Regions from separate parts of the Aquabacter sp. DMC10 genome, predicted to be linked through region 3. Evidence: predicted binding sites of a transcription regulator. Region 3 holds the regulator's gene; each other region holds the start of a gene.
The links. The regulator LexA, encoded in region 3, represses DNA repair genes until DNA is damaged. The targets are predictions, from matches to a motif close to TGTTCNNNNTGTGTTCNG.
Positions count from the first base shown of each region.

Region 1 (4,258 bases), on a different contig from region 3:
GGCAGACCGGCAATCTTCTTCCAGAGCTCATGGGCCTCGTCGTCCTCCGAATAGACGGTAACGAGGAGCCGGTCCTTCGGCAGTTCGAACTCACGTGTCACCAGCCCCCAGGCGAGCTCGATGGCGCGGTCCTTGAAATAGTCGCCGAAGGAGAAATTCCCCAGCATCTCGAAGAAGGTGTGGTGCCGGGCGGTATAGCCCACATTGTCCAGGTCGTTGTGCTTGCCGCCGGCGCGAACGCACTTCTGGGCGGTGACCGCGCGGGAATAGGGACGCTTTTCAACGCCAGTAAAGACGTTCTTGAACTGCACCATCCCCGCATTGGTGAACATCAGCGTGGGATCGTTGCGCGGCACGAGCGGAGAGGAGGCGACCGCCTCGTGACCGTTCTTGACGAAGTAGTCGACGAACGTCGACCGGATCTCGTTGACGCCGCTCATGTCCCGGCCACCATACCCTTGGTTTCGTCCGCCGGCCGCGCAGCGCTGTCCGGCGCCCATGGCCGTGCCCCAGGGGAGCCAAGCCGAATGGACCCGTTCGTTTAGCGGGCACCTGTCCGGTTGTCCAGAAAGGGGCGATCGCCCGCTGGGCAATTCACAGCCGGCGACATCTGTCACGGAGGACGGGCGGCCCGGCGGTGCGACCGCCCCGTCCCGGGCTGGGCCGGAGCCCGCCAGCGGTGGAAACGTCAAGCTTCAACCGCCGGCCAGGAATGAAGGACCTTCAGCGCTTGGCTCAGTCCGGGCTCGCCGCGTCGCCATCCTCTTCCGGCGAGCCGGTGAGGATCTGCTCGGCAATCAGCCCCGCATTCTGCCGGATGGCCGCCTCGATGCGGGCGGCAATCTCCGGGTTCTGGCGCAGGAAGGTCTTGGCATTCTCGCGCCCCTGCCCCAGCCTCTGGCTGTCATGGGAGAACCAGGCGCCGGACTTCTCCACCACGCCGGCCCGCACGCCCAGGTCCAGCAGTTCGCCGAGCTTGGACACGCCCTCGCCATACATGATGTCGAATTCGACCTGCTTGAAGGGGGGGGCCAGCTTGTTCTTGACCACCTTCACGCGGGTCTGGTTGCCCACCACCTCATCGCGCTCCTTAATCATGCCGATGCGGCGGATGTCGAGGCGGATGGAGGCGTAGAATTTCAGGGCGTTGCCGCCGGTGGTGGTCTCGGGCGAGCCGTACATCACACCGATCTTCATCCGGATCTGGTTGATGAAGATCACCATGGTGTTGGACTTGGAGATGGAGCCGGTGAGCTTGCGGAGCGCCTGGCTCATGAGGCGCGCCTGCATGCCGGGCTGGTTCTCGCCCATCTCGCCCTCGAGCTCGGCCCGCGGCGTGAGAGCGGCCACCGAATCCACCACCAGCACATCAATGGCGCCGGAGCGCACCAGCGTATCGGCGATCTCCAGGGCTTGCTCGCCGGCATCGGGCTGGGAGATCAGCAATTCATCCAAATTGACGCCGAGCTTGCGGGCATAGATGGGGTCGAGCGCGTGCTCGGCATCAATGAAGGCGCATACGCCGCCCTTCTTCTGTGCCTCCGCCACCACGTGGAGCGCGAGCGTGGTCTTGCCGGATGATTCCGGCCCGAAGATCTCCACGATGCGCCCCTTGGGCAGGCCGCCGATGCCAAGCGCAATGTCTAGCCCGAGCGAGCCGGAGGGGATGCTCTCCACCTCCATCACTTTGCCGCTCTTGCCGAGCCGCATGATCGAGCCCTTGCCGAAATGCCGCTCGATTTGCGACAGCGCGGCGTCGAGTGCCTTCGTCTTATCCATGGAAGAACCTTCGACGAGTCTGAGTGTCGACTGAGTCATCGCTGTGCTCCGCGCCGGACGCAAGATTGTCTCGGATGTTTTTTCGTACCACCTTTGTTCTACGTTCGCAATATGTTCTCATGCCACTTGGTCATGCCACTTGGTCATGCCACTGGCCAAATCGCCAGCGGACCGGTGGAAACTCCTCCGCCCAGCCGCGCTTTCAGTGGTATGGGGGCGTTCCGGTCGCATGGGCCGGTCATGGAGGGCGGGAGACCTGATGCAACGTCCGAATGTGGAACAGGCCTCGTTCCTGGTGGTCATCGCGCTGACCACCATCGCCTTCATCTGGCTGCTACTGCCCTATTATAGCGCGGTGCTGTGGGCGGTGATCCTGACCATTCTGTTCCAGCCGCTCCAGCGTTGGCTGGAGCGCGTGCTGGGAGGTCGCCCGGGCCTTGCGGCGGCGTTGAGCGTGCTCGCCTGCATCTGCATCGTGGTCATTCCCGGGTCCATGATCCTGGCCTCCCTCGCGCAGGAGGCCAACGGCCTCTACCAGCGCATTTCCTCGCGCGAGTTCAATCCCACCGAGCTTGCCGCCCGGGTCGAGGCCCTGATGCCGGCCATGCTGCGCGACATGTTGCCCCCGCTCACCCGGGAAACGCTCGGCCAGTTCGGTGAACGCATCGCCTCGGTGCTCGCCCAGGCCTCGCAGGCGATCGCGGCGCGGGCGGTGAGCATCGGGCAGGGCACCGCACAGCTCTTCGTCGGCCTCGGCGTGATGCTTTACATGCTGTTCTTCCTGTTCCGTGACGGCCCTTCGCTCGCCGCCACCATTCGCCGCACCAGCCCCCTCAGCCCGCACCATACGAACAGCATCCTGTCCAAGTTCTCCGACGTGGTCCAAGCGACGGTGAAGGGCAATCTCATCATCGCGCTCCTGCAGGGGGCGGCGGGAGGCGTGGCCTTCTGGTTGCTGGGCATCAATGGCGCGCTGATGTGGGGCGTGCTCATGGCCATGATGTCGCTGGTGCCGGCGGTGGGCTCCTTCCTCATCTGGGGGCCCGCGGCGCTCATCCTGGCCCTGTCCGGCGACTATGTGCGCGCCCTGATCCTGCTGGCGGTCGGGGTGTTCGTCATCAGCATGATCGACAACATCCTGCGCCCGCCCTTGGTGGGGAAGGGAACGCGTCTGCCCGATTATGTGGTGCTGGTGTCCACCCTCGGCGGCCTGTCCCTGTTCGGCATCGACGGCATCGTGGTGGGCCCCCTCATCGCCGCGCTGTTCGTGGCGGTGTGGTCGCTGCAGGCGGAAGACCAGGCCCGGGGCGACCGGATCGGCACCAAGGGCTGAGGTCCAGCGGGGCGCCCAGCCGCGCGCCCTCCCCGCATTTATTCCCATCCGGCCGGCGCACGACAGCGCCGGCCCTGACCGGGCTGTGCCCGGTCGGCGGGCCATCGGTTGCATCGGGGGGCGATGAGCCGCGGGTGACGCCCGCCGGCCGCGAAGGCTTGCGCCCGTGGCACAACCGCTGAAGCAACGGGCGAGGCGATGCTGCGCGGCACAAGATAGTGCCCGCATTGCACCAACAAGAATCCGGCTTGACCAAAGACGTGGTGCGCCGTACCGTCTGAATAACAAAATGATGTTTCACTATTCAAAACGAAACATCCTTCGGAAACGCTCATAAGAGGATTGGAACGTGGCACCACGTTCGACGGCGCGCGGCCAGCGCGGCGCTGCTCCCATGCCTGCTGCGCCGGCTTCAGGCGAGGACCGCGCCCTTGCGTCGGAGATGGCGCAAGAGACGGCACCGGCGGCATCGTCCGCCACGGGCACCAGCACGCTCGACCTCGCCTTGCGCATGGTGGAATTCCTGGCCATGCAGAGCCGGCCGCTGGCGCTGGCCCAGATCGCCGCCCATTTCTCGGCTTCCAAGGCCACCGTCTATCGCCACCTCGTCACCCTCCAGCGCCATGGCTTCGTGCGGCAGGACCCGGAGACCGGGCGCTATGACGCGGGTGTCAAACTCATGGTGCTGGGCGAGGCGCTGCGTGCCCGCTTCGACGTGCTTTCCGCCGCCCGCGCGGAGCTCATGGAATTGCGCGACCGCACCGGCCAGGCGGTCACCATCTGCGCCCTCGTGGACGGCGAGGTAGTGGTGCTGGAACTGGTGCAGGGCCGCACCCTCATCGAATTCGCCACCCGGCCAGGCACGCGGCTCGACTTCCACGCCAGCGCCCACGGCAAGGTCTGGCTCGCCTTCGGCACGGCCGATTTGCTGCCGCGCGCGCTCGCGGCGCCGCTGAAGAGCTGGACCGCCCATACGATCACCGACCCGGACGCCCTCGCCCGCGAGATCAGCCTCGTGCGCCAGCGCCGCTGGTCCACCGCCCCCGACGAGGTGCTGACCGGCGTTAACACGCTGGCCGCCCCCATTTTTGACCATCGCGGCACCCTCGTCGGCTCTCTGGCCATCGTCGGCGCCACGCAATTCAT
Region 1 is NZ_JBQUYX010000002.1:615,614-619,871, forward strand. Features, by position in the region: gene alaS (alanine--tRNA ligase) at 1-440, opposite strand, end outside; gene recA (recombinase RecA) at 736-1,818, opposite strand; gene ACT54L_RS07570 (AI-2E family transporter) at 2,039-3,112, shown strand; gene ACT54L_RS07575 (IclR family transcriptional regulator) at 3,462-4,258, shown strand, end outside.
Region 1: the regulator LexA is predicted to act here: its motif matches at 1,881-1,898, upstream of recA (recombinase RecA).

Region 2 (4,258 bases), on a different contig from region 3:
CCAAGGCCAAGCCCGGCGCGGTGACCTTCGGCAGCTACGGCATTGGCGGGGCCAACCATCTGGTGGCGGAGATGTTCGCGGCCACCGCCGGCATCAAGCTGCTGCATGTGCCCTATCGCGGCACGGCGCCCGCCGTCACCGATCTGATGAGCGGCCAGCTGGATCTCGTCTTCTCCGATCCCTTCTCGGCGCTCGCCAATGTGCGCGCCGGAAAGCTGCGCGCCATCGCGGTGACCGGCAAGAACCGCTCGCCCGTGCTGCCGGACGTGCCGACCTTGGCCCAGAGCGGCTTTCCCGAGTTCGACGCGGTGGGCTGGCACGGCATCCTCGCCCCCGCCGGCACGCCCGCCGACATCGTCGCCAAGCTGAACGGCGCCATCGTGAAGATCCTGGCCGATCCCGAGACCAAGGCCCTGCTCGCCGCCCAGGCCACCGAAGCGGTGGGCGATACGCCGGCGGAGTTCGGCGCCTTCATCAAGGCGGACGTGGCCAAGTGGTCGGCCATCGCCAAGGACGCCAACATCACCGTGGAGTGAGGCCCCGCCGCCGGCCCTTTGCCCCATGGACCTACCGGCCCGCCTTCGCCTAACTAGGGGAAAGCGGGCCGTGCCCCGCCTCACCTGCGGGGGACGCCATGCAGCGCGTGACGGTGACGCTGGACGAAGACCTGGTGGCCGAACTCGACCGCTTCATCGAGACGCGGGGCTATCAGAACCGCTCCGAGGCGGTGCGCGATCTCGTGCGCTCCGGCCTGCGGGAGGCCACCGAACAGGCCGACGAGAGCCAGCACAGCGTCGGCGCCCTGGTCTATCTCTATGACCACGAGGCGCGGAACATGGCCAAGCGCCTGACCGAGGCGCACCACCAGCACCATGATTTGTCCGTGTGCACCATGCACATGCATCTTGACCACGACCAATGCCTGGAAGTGGCGCTGCTGCGCGGCGCGACGCCGGACCTGCGGCATTTCTCCGAGCATCTGATCGCCGAGCGCGGCGTGCGCCACGGCCGCCTGGTGCTCATTCCCGCCGACCCGCCCCATGAGCACGGGCACGGGCACGGGCACGGGCACGGCCATTCCCATTCCAAAGCCCATTCGCATTCCCACGCCGCCCCGCACGGGCGGGACGATGGACAAGACCATGGGGAAAGCTAGCGGCGGAGCGGAAGAGGCGTTCGGGCGGTTTGTTTGGCCGCCGGTTCCGGTATAGGGTCGCGCGCGCTCCCATGCCGAGCCCGTGTCCCTCCTGTCGCATAAGGCGAGACGAGGGACAGGGGCACCGCGGGGGCGAGGGGCGACGACACACGAAGGAAGACAGGTCCATGCGTTTCATTGCACCCATGGCAGCACTCGTCCTGGCGGCTTCCGCATGCGCCGCCTTGGCGCAGACGGCTCCGGCCCAGCCCTCCGCCACGCCGGCCCCCGCTGCCCAGACCCCTGCCGCGCCCGCGCAGGGCAGTGCGGCGCCCGCCGGCCAGGATAACGGCCTGTCCGCCGCCGGAACGCCCCGGCGCCCCGAAGTCACCATCGCCCGCCCCATTGAGATGGTCATCATCCAGCAGGCGGCCGGCATGACCTTCGACGGCAAGGTGCTTACCTTGACCGGCGTTCCCCCGGTCACCGCCTTCGCCGTGGACCGTCCCGAGCGCATCGGCGGCACCATGACCACCGAGCAGTTCGTCAAGCTGTGGAACGCCACGGTCCAGGTGCTCAAGAACGACCCGCCGAACGCCGCCTTGACCGTGCTTGGCCCGACCCCTGCGCAGGTGGTGGTGGAACTGGGCACCGTCACCCAGGAAGGCACCACGCTGACCTTCCATGCCGGCCTGCTCGACGGCGACCTGCCCGCCAGCGGCGGCCCGGTGAACATCGTCACCGCCCCCACCGTCTATCGTCCCATGGAGCGCAACGGCACCTTCCTGAAGTGCTGGTGGAGCCCCTATTGGGTCCAGCGCGTCTGCCGCGCCGCCTGGTGAGGTCGGAAGACCCCTCATCCTACCTCCGACCTATGGGCGACCGGATTGCGAGAGGCGCGCCCCTCGCAATCCGGCCCTGCCGGTGCCATTTTGTTCTCGCATGAGAATCACTGATGCGAGACGAGACCGCTTCTTTGTCCATTCCCGCCGAACCTAAGGGCCCCCGCGCACGGGGCACCGTCGAGGCCCCCGCCCCCCGCCCCGGCGGCATCGCCGAGCGGGCGCGCGCGGGTGCGGCCCCGGTGCGGCCGTATCTGGCCGGCCTTAATCCCGAGCAGCGAGCGGCGGTGGAGACGGTGGACGGCCCGGTTCTGGTGCTCGCCGGCGCCGGCACCGGCAAGACGCGGGTGCTGACCACCCGCATCGCCCATATCCTGGCCACCGGCCGCGCCTTCCCCTCCCAGATCCTCGCCGTGACCTTCACCAACAAGGCCGCGCGGGAGATGAAGGAGCGCATCCATTCCATGGTGGGTGACGCCGTGGAGGGCATGCCCTGGCTCGGCACCTTCCACTCCATCGGCGTGCGCATCCTGCGCCGGCATTGCGAACTGGTGGGGCTGACCAGCAGCTTCACCATCCTCGACACCGACGACCAGATCCGCCTGCTGAAGCAATTGCTCGCCGCCGAGAGCATCGACGAGAAGCGCTGGCCGGCCCGGCTGCTGGCCGCCACCATCGACGGCTGGAAGAATCGCGGCCTCTCGCCCGAGCACGTTCCGGCGGGGGAAGGCTCCGCCTTCGCCAATGGCCGCGGCAAGAGCCTTTATGCCGCCTATCAGGCGCGGCTGAAGGCGCTGAACGCGGTGGATTTCGGCGACCTGCTCCTGGAGGGCATCCGCCTGTTCCGCGAGCACCCGGACGTGCTCGCCGATTATCACCGGCGGTTCAAGTACCTGCTGGTGGATGAGTACCAGGACACCAACGTCGCCCAGTATCTGTGGCTGCGCCTGCTGGCGCAGGGCTCGCGCAACGTGTGCTGCGTGGGCGATGACGACCAGTCCATCTATGGCTGGCGCGGCGCGGAAGTGGACAACATCCTGCGATTCGAGAGCGATTTTCCCGGCGCCACCGTCATCCGGCTCGAACGCAACTACCGGTCCACGGGCCATATTCTCGGCGCCGCCGCCCATGTGATCGCCAACAATGAGGGCCGGCTCGGCAAGACGCTGTTCTCCGAAGGCGAGATGGGCGAGAAGGTGGCGGTCACCGGCGCCTGGGATTCGGGCGAGGAAGCCCGCGCCATCGGCGACGAAATCGAGGCGCTCCACCGCGCCGGCCACACCCTCTCCCAGATCGCCATCCTCGTGCGCGCCTCCTTCCAGATGCGCGAGTTCGAGGACCGGTTCGTGACGCTCGGCCTGCCCTATCGGGTCATTGGCGGCCCGCGCTTCTATGAGCGCGCGGAGATCCGCGATGCGCTGGCCTATCTGCGCTGCGTGCTCTCCCCCGCCGACGACCTCGCCTTCGAGCGCATCGTGAATGTGCCCAAGCGCGGCATCGGGGACGCCACCGTCAAGCAGATCCACGATGTGGCCCGCGCCGCCGCCGTCCCCTTGCAGGATGCCGCCCGCGTGCTGACCGAGAGCGAGGAATTGAAGCCGAAGGTGCGCGGCACGCTGCGCGGCCTCCTCCAATCCTTCGACCGCTGGCGCGAGCAGGCCCGCGCCTTGCCGCACACCGAATTGGCCGAGATCGTCCTCGACGAGAGCGGCTATACGGAGATGTGGCAGAAGGACCGCTCCGCCGAGGCGGCGGGACGGCTGGAAAACCTCAAAGAGCTGGTGCGCTCCATGGAGGCGTTCGAGAATCTCCAGGGCTTCCTGGAGCACATCTCCCTCGTCATGGACGTGGACAATGGCGCCGGCGAGGACGCCGTGCAGGTGATGACGCTGCATTCCGCCAAGGGGCTGGAATTCGACACCGTCTTCCTGCCCGGCTGGGAAGAGGGCCTCTTCCCCCACCAGCGGGCGCTGGACGAGCAGGGCAAGGCGGGCCTGGAGGAAGAGCGGCGCCTGGCCTATGTGGGCCTCACCCGGGCGCGGGCGAGCGCGCGGGTCTATTTCGCCTCCAACCGGCGCATTCACGGCATGTGGAATTCCACCGTGCCCAGCCGTTTCCTGGACGAACTGCCCGACGCCCATGTGGAAGTGCAGGAATCGCGCGGCGGCTTCGGCTGGGGCGGCTCCTCCTATGGCCAGAGCCGGTTTGATCGCGCGGCCACGGTGGAGCCCTTCTCCACCTCGTCCTATTCCACCCCCGGCTGGGGCCGCGCCCAGGCGGC
Region 2 is NZ_JBQUYX010000010.1:94,446-98,703, reverse strand. Features, by position in the region: gene ACT54L_RS23050 (Bug family tripartite tricarboxylate transporter substrate binding protein) at 1-536, shown strand, start outside; gene nikR (nickel-responsive transcriptional regulator NikR) at 635-1,156, shown strand; gene ACT54L_RS23040 (hypothetical protein) at 1,324-1,977, shown strand; gene ACT54L_RS23035 (ATP-dependent helicase) at 2,091-4,258, shown strand, end outside.
Region 2: the regulator LexA is predicted to act here: its motif matches at 2,058-2,075, upstream of ACT54L_RS23035 (ATP-dependent helicase).

Region 3 (4,258 bases):
TGTCCGGCCTGACCCATCTGGATTCCTCCGGCGCCGCGCGTATGGTCGACGTCTCCGAAAAGGCGGCGACCGCGCGCGAGGCGGTTGCCGTGGGAGAGGTGGCCATGGCGGCGGAGACGCTGGCCCTCATCCGCTCCGGCAATGCCAAGAAGGGCGACGTGCTGGGCATCGCGCGCATTGCGGGAATCATGGCCGCCAAGCGCACGCATGAGCTCATTCCGCTCTGCCACCCCCTCATGCTCGCCAAGGTGGAGCTGGAGGTGGAGCCGGACGATGCCCTCCCCGGCCTGCGGGTGACCGCGCGGGTGAAGACCACGGGCCAGACCGGCGTGGAGATGGAGGCGCTCACCGCCGTCTCCGTCGCCTGCCTGACCATCTATGACATGGCCAAGGCGGCAGACCGGGGCATGCGCATCGGCGGCATCCGCCTGATGGAAAAGGCCGGCGGCCGTTCCGGCCACTGGCGGGCCGAACCCTGACCGGCCGCGCGAGGATCATCCCATGTCCCTGATGCCGGTCGACGCCGCCCTCTCCCTCGTCCTGTCCGACCTCGTCCCGCTTCCGGCGGAGACCGTGCCGGTGGGCGAGGCCGTGGGCCGCGTGCTGGCCGAAGATCTTGTGGCCCGTCGGAGCCAGCCGGTGGCCGATATGTCGGCCATGGATGGCTATGCGGTGCGCGCCGCCGACATTGCCGCCCTCCCCGTCCGCCTGCCCGTGCGGGGCGAATCGGCCGCTGGCCGCCCCCTCGGCGCGCCGCTCGCGCCCGGCACCGCCGCGCGCATCTTCACCGGCGCGCTGGTGCCGGAGGGCGCCGACACGGTGGTGATCCAGGAAAACACGCGCCGCGATGGCGATGACGTGGTGGTGGAGAAAGAGACGGCGCCCGGCCGCAACATCCGCCGCAAGGGCTTTGATTTTGCCGAAGGCACGGTGATTCTGAAGGCCGGCCAGCGGCTCAATGCCCGCGACGTCATGCTCGCCGCCGCCGCCAACCATTCCACCCTGATGGTCCGCCGCCGGCCGCGCGTCGGCATCCTTCAGACGGGGGATGAATTGGTGCGCCCCGGCGAAGCCCGGGCTGCCTCGGATGTGGTCATGTCCAACGTGTTTGGCCTCACCGCCCTCGCGCGGGCGGCAGGCGCCGAGGTGAGCGACCTTGGCAAGGTGGAAGACACGCTGGAGGGGACCCGCGCCGCCATCGCCCGCGCCCGCGCGGAGGGCTTCGACGTGCTGGTGACATCCGGCGGCGCCTCGGTGGGTGAGCACGACCTTATGGCGCCGGCCCTGCGCGCCGAGGGGATCGCCCTCACCGTCCATAAGATCGCGCTGCGGCCCGGCAAGCCGCTCATGTATGGCCGCGGCGGCGACATGCGCGTTCTGGGCCTGCCCGGCAATCCCGTCTCGTCCTATGTCTGCGCCTTCCTCTTCCTGGCGCCGCTTGTGAAAGCGCTCCAAGGCATGGCGGAATTGGAGACACCCCGGGTGCCCGCCCGCCTGGCGGCGCCCGTGAAGGCCAATGACATTCGGCTCGACTTCATGCGCTGCACCAGCCGGCCCGGAGTGGACGGCGTGCCGGAGGTCACCCCCCTGCCCCTCCAGGACAGCGGCATGATCTCCGCCCTGGCGCTGGCCGATTGCCTGCTGGTGCGCCCCGCCTTCGCCCCGGAGGGCGCGCCGGGCGAGGCGTGCGAGATCATCCGCCTGGCGGACTGATCTGCGTCCGCGACAAAGCTCACCCTCTCATCCGCGCTTTTACCTCATGTTCACTCTTGTGGAACACAAAAGGAACATGTAGAGAATTGTTCTCGATTTGTTTCGCTTTCCTTCGCCTTTTTACGGAGGGTCGAAGGCGAGCGGACGGATCGGCGCCGGATAAGGACCGGGTGCGCCGCGGCCTGAGCCGGGTGTGTCCCGGCGCCGTTGGACCCATCCGTGCGAGAGGGGCCGCAATTGGGTGGACTGGCCTGTCCGGGGCACGGACGCGTCGGGGCTGCCGGCTGGGACGGGATCTGCGATGCTGACACGCAAGCAATATGACCTGCTGCGCTTCATTCATGAACGCCTGAAGGAGACGGGGGTGCCTCCCTCCTTCGACGAGATGAAGGAGGCGCTGGACCTGCGGTCGAAGTCGGGCATCCATCGCCTCATCACGGCGCTGGAAGAACGCGGCTTCATTCGTCGCCTGCCCAACCGGGCCCGCGCGCTGGAGGTGGTGCGCCTGCCGGACAGCGTTGCGCCGGCCCTGGGCACGAGCCGCGCCAAGGGCTTCTCGCCCTCCGTGATCGAGGGCAGCCTCGGCCGGGTGCGGCCGCCGGTGGATGACGAAGAGGATGTGGCCACCACTGTCGCCGTGCCGGTGATGGGCCGCATCGCGGCCGGCACGCCCATTTCGGCCATCCAGAGCCGCAGCCACACCCTCAACCTGCCGCCCGACATGCTGGGCGTGGGGGAGCATTTTGCCCTGGAAGTGCGCGGCGACAGCATGATCGAGGCCGGCATCCTGGATGGCGACACCGTGCTGATCCGCAAGTGCGACACCGCCGATACCGGGGACATCGTGGTCGCCCTGGTGGATGACGAGGAAGCCACCTTAAAGCGCCTGCGCAAGAAGGGCGCCTCCATTGCCCTCGAGGCGGCCAATCCCTCTTATGAGACCCGAATCTTCGGGCCGGACCGGGTTCGGATCCAGGGGCGGCTTGTGGGCTTGATGCGTCGTTACTGAGTGGGGGCCGCAAGCTTGCAACCAGTGATACATTCGTTCGAGTGAACACGCCTGCCGGGAAATTCTCCCTGTCGGTTCGTGAAACTTTTTGACCACATTGCCCGCCGCGCCAGATTCCTTTCTGGAACGCCTTGAATGTAAGGCGGTAAGCTAGACAGTAGAGCCATCTATACGCCGCATGTGGGGAGGCGGGGGTGGCGACTACAGTTGTCTATGCGACGGGGGACGGTGCTATCGTTCAGGGCGATAGCGGGTTTAATATTCTCTATGGCACCAATGAAGCTCAGACGGCGCAATATAGCGGCCTGACGATTAAAGGGGCGGGTGCCGAGGACACCATCTACGGCGTCAATATGATCGCCTCCACCGCCTATGGGAATGCGGGGGACGACGTCCTTTACGCCGGGACATCCAGCAATTCCTCGTTTTACGGTGGCATTGGCGAGGACATCCTCTACGGCGACTCCTCGCAGAATAATACGTTCTACGGCGACGCCGGCATCGACAGCTTCTATGGCGGGAGCTCTGTAAATGCCACCGTCTATGGCGGCGGCGGGGCCAATACCTATTTCGGCGACAACGCGTCAGGCACCATCACCTATACGGCCGGCAATGATGGCGACACGGTCTATGCCGGTGCGCTTGAGGCTGGCTCCACGCTGCATGCCAATGGCGGGACGGGAGCGGATACCTTCTTGGGCAACACCGCCCAGGGCGAAGTGACCTTCGCGGGTGGCGGGGGAGACGACGTCTATTACGTCAATAACGCCGCCAATGTGGTCATCACCGATAGTTCCGGGTCCGATAGCGTCTTTTTTGACGGGACACCCAACCAATACACGACGTCCGCCTCTGGTGACACGCTGACCATATCAACGGCAGGCCAGACTGTGACGATGCAGGGAGTAGAGAATATCTACTTCAGCGACGGCAACGGCGGCTACATCGGCTATACCGATGAGGAACTCTCGACCCACGTGTTCTATGCGTCCGCAGATGGCGAAACGGTCCAGGGCACCAGCGCCACCGAGACCCTCTACGGCACCAATGAGGATGGGACCGCACAGTATTCGAACCTGATCATCAACGCCGCCGGTGGCAACGACACCATCTATGGCGGCAACATGACCGCCTCCAGTGCCTACGGCAATGCGAACAACGACGTTCTCTATGCGGGAACGTCCAGTCACTCCAGCTATTATGGCGGGGTAGGTAACGACGAATTTCACGCCGATTCTTCAACTTATGCCAGTTTCTACGGTGACGGCGTCACCGACACCTTCCATGCCGAAACATCCAATAACGGCGCCTTTTATGGCGGTGCCGGCATCAGCACGTTCTACGGCGACAGCGCCACGGGTTCCGTTCAATTCTATGGTGGCAATGCCGGCAATACGGTCCATGCCGATGAGATCGCCCGCGGCGCGACGCTGAATGCCTATGGCGGCACTGGCGCGGATGAGTTCCACGGCGACAGTGCGCAGGGCTTTATCAATTTCTACGGCGGGTCGGGCAACGACACTTATTATGTGGAGA
Region 3 is NZ_JBQUYX010000005.1:168,760-173,017, forward strand. Features, by position in the region: gene moaC (cyclic pyranopterin monophosphate synthase MoaC) at 1-479, shown strand, start outside; gene ACT54L_RS15340 (molybdopterin molybdotransferase MoeA) at 502-1,713, shown strand; gene lexA (transcriptional repressor LexA) at 2,015-2,722, shown strand; gene ACT54L_RS15350 (Hint domain-containing protein) at 2,917-4,258, shown strand, end outside.